DNA from 2 places in the Stenotrophomonas pictorum JCM 9942 genome. Region 2 is predicted to be linked to the other one. Evidence: riboswitches for the same ligand, from Rfam matches in the RefSeq annotation. Region 2 holds a riboswitch; the other holds the start of a gene.

Region 1 (3,361 bases), on a different contig from region 2:
CGCACGGCCAGGCGGACGGTTTCGGCCAGCTTTTCGAAATCGAAGTCACCGTGCGCGTCGAAGTGGTTGCCCAGGTTGATCGAACCCAGGTTGCACACCGCGGTCTCCTCGTCGGAGGTGATCTCCAGGATCTCGGTGCACAGGTTGGACAGGTGGATCACATTGCCCGGGCGCAGGGTCTGGTTGCTGGCCTTGTTGCACTTGTCCTTGAACGTCATCCAGCCGTTGCCGGTCTCGGCCAGGGTGCGCATCATCCGGCCGTACAGCTTGCGCGCGGAAATGCGCTTGGCCGCCTTGCCCTGCGTTTCGGCCTGCACATAGGCGCGCTCGAAGGCCTCGCCGTACAGGTCGGTGAGCTCCGGTACCACGCTCGGATCGAACAGCGACCATTCCTGGTCGGCTTCCACGCGGGCCATGAACAGGTCCGGCACCCAGTTGGCCAGATTGAGGTTGTGGGTGCGGCGCGACTCGTCACCGGCGTTGTCGCGCAGCTCGAGGAAATCCTCGATGTCGGCGTGCCAGGTTTCCAGATAGACGCAGGCCGCGCCCTTGCGCTTGCCGCCCTGGTTGACCGCCGCCACCGAGGAATCGAGCGTCTTGAGCCACGGCACGATGCCGTTGGAATGGCCGTTGGTGGAGCGGATCAGCGAGCCGCGCGAGCGCACCCGCGAGTAGCTCACGCCGATGCCGCCACTGAACTTGGACAGCTGCGCGATATCGCCGTATCTGGCGTAGATCGACTCGAGCGAATCGCGCGGCGAATCGAGCAGGAAGCACGAGGACAGCTGCTCGTGCACGGTGCCGGAATTGAACAGGGTCGGGCTGGACGGCAGGTAGTCCAGGCTGCCCATGCGCTGGTAAAGCGCCAGCGCCTCGGGTACGTCCTCGCTCAACGCGCTGGCGATGCGCAGGAAGAACTGCTGCGGGGTCTCGATCACCTTGCGCGTGTGCGGATGGCGCAGCAGGTAGCGGTCATACAGCGTGCGCAGGCCGAAGTAGTCGAAGTTCAGGTCGTACTCGGGGTTGACCGCATCGTTGAGCTTGCGCGCGTTGATCTGCACGAAGCCCAGCAGGCGTTCGTTGATCAGGCCGACCTCGTGGCCGCGGGCGATGGACTGCGAGAACGCGTGGATCTCCTGCCCGGACACTTCCTTGGCGATGAAGCTGGCCAGCAGGCGCGCGGCCAGGCGCCCGTACTCGGGCTCCTCGCCGATCAGCAGCGCGGCGGTGCGGATCGACAGCTCGTCCAGCTCCTGAGTGGTGGCGCCGTTGTACAGGCCGGAGATGGTGCGGGTGGCCACACGCATCGGGTCGACCGCGTGCAGGCCCTCGCAGCAGCGCTGGATCGCGCGCACGATCTTGTTCAGGTCCACCGGCTCGACCACACCGTTGCGCTTGGTCACGCTCATCGCGGTGGCAGTCGGCGGCGGGGTCAGCAGGAATTCGTCCGCCGTGGTGGGGGCGACGGCGACGGGCGTTTCGGAAATGGTCACGGCGTTTCTCCATGCGTGATGCACGCGGCTCCCGTCCCTCGACAGGTGCGGGGCCGGCGGTTCCAGAGCATGGGGACGCGGTGTCGCACGGGCCGCGACGCGCGGACCGGCCAGGTCCACGTCACGGCTCGTGATGCACCGACCATCTCCCCCCGGAGATTCGCGCGGCCGGCACCGCGCGGTGTGCTTCGCGCGGCTGTCGGCAGGTCTTCGGACTCATGGGCGCGGAGGCGCAGGCCTCCTCCTTCTCCGCCGCTTCCCAAGGCCGGGCGGCCTCAGTGCTGTGTGGCGGGGTCGTTCCCAATTACCGCTGCGGGGCAGTGCTGGAATGGCCCGGACAGGCGTCACCAGCTTCCCTCTTAGTCCACCGGGTTGCTGCCCGACAGAACCGACGCGCACAAGATACTGGGCAAAAGTGACAGCCGCAACACTAGATATTGTGAACAACCCTGTGCACAACCCGGCCGCAAGCTTGTCCCGCCACGGTTGCGGGGCATCGCCGGACGGCAGCATATTTTTCTCAAAGCTGGTTCAATCCCCGGCCCTTCCTGCGGGCCGTGGCCTTGAAACAGACGTTCAAATGGATCGCTGTGGCGGTGCTGGTGTTGCTGCTGGGCGCCTCGTTCCACTACAGCGGCGGCTGGCTGCAGCTGTGCGCGGGGCTGGCGCTGTTCCTGTTCGGCATGCAGTGCCTGGAACAGGGGCTCAAGGCGCTGGCCGGCGGCGGCATGGAGCGCCTGCTCGCGCGCAGCACCGCCACCCCGCTCAAGGGCCTGCTGTTCGGCGGCGGCGCCACCTTGCTGCTGCAATCGAGCACGCTGGTGTCGCTGCTGACCATCGCCTTCCTCGGCACCGGGCTGATCCAGCTCGGCGGCGCGATCGCGGTGCTGCTGGGCGCCAATCTCGGTGCCACCAGCGGCATCTGGCTGCTGGCGCTGGCCGGACAGAACCTGAGCCTGTCGCCGTTGGCGCTGCCGCTGCTGGTGTTCGGCGTGCTGGCCCGCTACACCGGTCCGCGCGGCATGGCGGCCGGGCAGCTGCTGGTCGGCATCGCCTTCATCTTCCTGGCCATCGACCAGATCAAGGACGGTTTCTCGGCGATGACCACCATCGAGCTGGGCCGCTATGCCGCCGATGGCTGGGCCGGCACGTTGCTGTTCGTGGCGGTGGGACTGGGGCTGACGGTGATCGTGCAGTCCTCGCATGCCACGCTGATGCTGACCCTGGCGGCGCTGTCGCAAGGCCAGCTGGAACCGGCGCAGAGCCTGGCCATCGCCATCGGCTCCAATGTCGGCAGCAGTGTGTCCACCGCGGTGATGGGGTTCCTGGGCGGCAACCGCGCCGGGCAGCGGCTGGCGCTGGCGCATGTGCTGTTCAACGTCAGCACCGCGCTGGTGGCGCTGCTGGCCCTGCCGCTGCTGCAGTCGGCGGTGCTGTGGCTCACCGCCCGGGCCGGCATGGGCGACAACGCGCTGATCCAGCTGGCCCTGTTCCACACCCTGTTCAACGCGCTCGGCGTGGCCCTATTCTGGCCATGGCAGGCGGGCTTTGCGCGGCTGCTGGAACGCTGGCTGCCCGACCGCCCGCAACCGGCCGGGCTGGTCGCGGAGATCGCACGGGGGCCGGCGGCCACGCGCCGCTCGCCGTACCTGAGCGACAGTGCGCTGCGCAGCGCCGACACCGCCACCCAGGCCTTCAGCCAGGAGCTGCGCCATCTGGGCCGGCTCAGCCTGGAGGTGATCGGCCAGGCATTGTACTGCCCGCCGGACGAACTGGCGGCACCGCGCCACGACGACGTCGTGCTGCGCGGCCGCCTGCAGCAATCGACCCTGGACAGCGAGACGCTGTACCGCGAACACATCAAGCCG
Region 2 (3,361 bases):
TGATCTGGACCTGGATGCGGCCGGCGCGCTGGCGGTGATCGACGATCTGCGCGAGCTGTTGCCCCTCGTCTGAGCGGCTGATTCGCGGCGCCGGGTTTTCGGGGCAGTCGCCGCAACAAAAATGCCCCGGTGCGAACACCGGGGCATCGTCGTATCAGCGGAGTGCTCCGCCTCAGTTCTTGCTGTTGTAGCGCAGGGTCAGCTGGTACTCGCGACCCGGCTGGTTGTACCAGGCCACGGTTTCATAGTCGCGGTCGAACACGTTGGCGGCCTTGGCCTGCAGGCTCCACTCTGCGTTGATTGCGTATTCCACTCGGACATCGACGGTGCCGTAGCCGGCCAGACGCACGCTGTTGGCGGCGTTGTCGAAGCGGTGGCCGCTGCCGGCCGCGGTCACGCCCAGACGCAGCGGGCCGAAGCTCTTGTCCACGTCCAGGCGGCCGCTGGTGCGCGCGCGACGGGCCAGCAGGTTGTCGTAGGTGGCCGCGCCGGCGGTGTGGTCGCGCGGGTCGGTGAAGCTGGCCTGGGCGTTGAGGTCGAAACCGGCCAGCGACAGGTAGCCGGTCAGCTCGGCGCCGCGGATGCGGGCTTCGGCGACGTTGACCAGCGCGAAGCTGCTGTCATAGCCGATCAGCTGGTCGATGCGGGTTTCGTAGGCGTTGAAGGTCCAGTTCCAGGTGTCGGCGTACTGGGCGAGACCCAGGTTCAGGCTCTTGGATTCTTCCGGCTTCAGGTCCGGGTTGCTGAAGCCCGGGTAGTACAGGTCGTTGAAGGTCGGTGCCTTGAAGCCGGTGCCGGCGCTGGCGGTCAGGCGGAAACCATGACCGAAGGCAAAGCCGTAACCCAGGCTGCCGGTGGTGTGGTTGCCGAACTGCTCGTTGTCGTCGTTGCGCACGCTGGCCTGCAGCGAGTGCGCGCCGAAGCCGCCCTGGTATTCGACGAACACGCCGGTGTTGTCGCGGTTATCCACATCGAACGCGGTGGTGCTTTCGATCCGGTCCTGCTGCCAATCGGCGCCGGCGCTGATCTGCTGGCCTTCGCCGAACTTGATGTCGCCTTGCACGGCGGCGGTGTCGCGACGGGTGTTGAACACGCTGGCCAGGGTGCGCGCGCCGCCGGCCGCGAAGTAGCTGTCGGCCTGGTCGTTGCTGCGGCCGAGCTGCGCGCTCAGGCGGAAGCTGTCCGAGGGCGCCCATGCCAGCTTGCCGCCGTAGACCTGCTGGCGGTTGTCGGCTTCGTTGCCGCCGAAGATGCTGCCGTCGTACTCGTTGAAGCTGTCCGAGTTCAGCATGTGGCCTTCCAGGCTCAATGCCTCGCTCAGCGCATAACCGCCGCGCACGTTGATCGAGGTGTTGCGGTAGCCGTCACGGTCCGGCTCATCGGCATAGCAGCCCGCGCCCCAGCCGGCGGCGGTGCCGCGGCAGGCGTTGATGCCGTCGGTGCTCTGGTAGCCGCCCTGGGCGGAGATCCAGCCGCGTTCGCCGCGGTTGCTGAAGCCGGCACTGGCCTGGCGCAGGTTGTGGCTGCCGGCGGTGAGCGCCAGATTCTGCTGCAGGCCCTGGCCGGCGGCGCGGGTGAAGATCTGGATCACGCCGCCAATGGCTTCAGAGCCGTACAGGCTCGAACGCGGGCCGCGCACGATCTCCACGCGCTCGATCTGGTCGACCGGCAGGTCCTGCAGGGTCGGCATGCCGTTGGTGGCCGAACCGATGCGCACGCCGTCCACCAGCACCAGCACCTGGTTGGAGTTGCTGCCACGTAGGAACAGCGAGGTGATCTTGCCGGCGCCGCCCTGGTTGGCGAAATCCAGGCCGGCGCGGCCGCGCAGCAGTTCCAGCAGCGAGCTGGCCTGGCTGCGGTCGATCTGCACGCGGTCGATCACCTGCACCGGCACCACGCTGTTCTCGATCGAGACCGGGGTACGGGTGGCGGTGACGGTGATGTCATCGAGTCGGGTCGGAGCCGGCTCGGTCGGTGCGTTCTGCGCGGCGGCAACGCCCGGCAAGGCCAAGGCAAGGGCGAGGGAAAGGGTGTGGTAAGACAGTTTCATGGAAGCTCCTGGACCTGCGCGCTCCCGCGCAGGCGGATGGGGAAGGCTGCCAGAAGAGGGAAGAAGACGGAGGTCGCGCACACGGCGCTACAGCCGCCGCCATGCCCTCCGCATCGCAACCAGTCGGCTTCCGGGCCGGTCTCCGGACTCGCAGGCGAGGCAGCCGAGGCTGCTTCCGACCAGGCGCCTTCCCGTGCCATGCACAGTGGCGGTGTTGCCTGGTCTTGTCCTGCTTACCGTTGCGGGGGCAGTGCCGGAATGGCGGACGGCTGGAATTCCAGCAGGGCGCGGCACCGGCTTCCCGTTTCAACCGTCCGGCAAGGCCGGCCGGTCACCCGAAAGTGCGCGCATTCTATGCGATCACCGCCAGGCCTGCGCAAAAGGCCGGCAACCGCGCCCGGGCGGTTAAAATGCGCGATTGCATCGCAGTATCGGAACAGTCGTGACAGAAACGTGGTTCGGGCAGGCCTGTGGGCAGCCTTCGCAGGAACACCGCCAACGTGCCATCGCCCGCCAGCGGCAGTTGACCAAGCCCGAGGGCGCCCTGGGCCGGCTGGAGACGCTGGCCATCGAACTGGCCGCGCTGCAGGCCGCTGACCGGCCGCAGGCCGCGCAGGTGCCGGTGATCGTGTTCGCCGGCGACCACGGGGTTGCCGCGCGCGGGGTCTCGGCCTATCCGGCCGAAGTCACGGTGCAGATGCTGCACAACTTCGCTGCCGGGGGCGCGGCTATCGCGGTGCTGGCGCGTGAGCTGGGCCTGCCGCTGCATGTGTGGGATGTGGGCAGCCGCGCGACCGCCCCGATCGCCGGAGTCGTCACCGACAAGGCCCGTCACGGCACCGCGGATTTCAGCACCGCCGAGGCGATGTCGGAAGTCGAATTGCGTGCCACTTTCGACGCCGGCCGGCGCGCGGTGGACCCTGTCTGCGCCGGCGGCGCGGACCTGCTGGTGCTGGGGGAAATGGGCATCGGCAATACCACCTCCGCCAGTGCCCTGGCCGCGGTGCTGGGGCCGTTGCCGCTGGAGGAGCTGGTCGGCATCGGCACCGGGCTGGACGCGGTGCGCATGGTGCAGAAGAAGAACATCATCGCCCGCGCGCTGGCCCTGCATGGCGAGGCGATCAACGCCGCGGCATCACCGGGCTGGGAAGCGCTGCGCCGCGTCGGTGGGCTGGAGATCGCGGCGATGAGTGCGGCGATGATCGCCGCCGCACAGCGCGGCGTGCCGGTGCTGGTGGATGGCTTCATCGTCTCGGCCGCCGCGTTGGCCGCGGTGCGCATCAATCCCGGGGTACGGCCGTGGCTGCTGTT

Evidence for each region. Region 2 has a riboswitch for cobalamin ahead of btuB (TonB-dependent vitamin B12 receptor). Riboswitches for the same ligand answer to the same signal wherever they lie in the genome.
Region 1: it holds a riboswitch for cobalamin, as region 2 does, so the genes downstream of both, ARC78_RS00705 (ribonucleoside-diphosphate reductase subunit alpha) here and btuB (TonB-dependent vitamin B12 receptor) in region 2, are expected to answer to the same signal.

What each region holds. Positions count from the first base shown of each region.
Region 1 covers NZ_LLXS01000004.1:9,765-13,125, forward strand. The annotation lists gene ARC78_RS00705 (ribonucleoside-diphosphate reductase subunit alpha) at 1-1,409, opposite strand, end outside; cobalamin riboswitch at 1,678-1,901, opposite strand; gene ARC78_RS00710 (Na/Pi cotransporter family protein) at 2,051-3,361, shown strand, end outside.
Region 2 covers NZ_LLXS01000038.1:41,094-44,454, forward strand. The annotation lists gene gph (phosphoglycolate phosphatase) at 1-73, shown strand, start outside; gene btuB (TonB-dependent vitamin B12 receptor) at 173-2,050, opposite strand; cobalamin riboswitch at 2,167-2,404, opposite strand; gene cobT (nicotinate-nucleotide--dimethylbenzimidazole phosphoribosyltransferase) at 2,493-3,361, shown strand, end outside.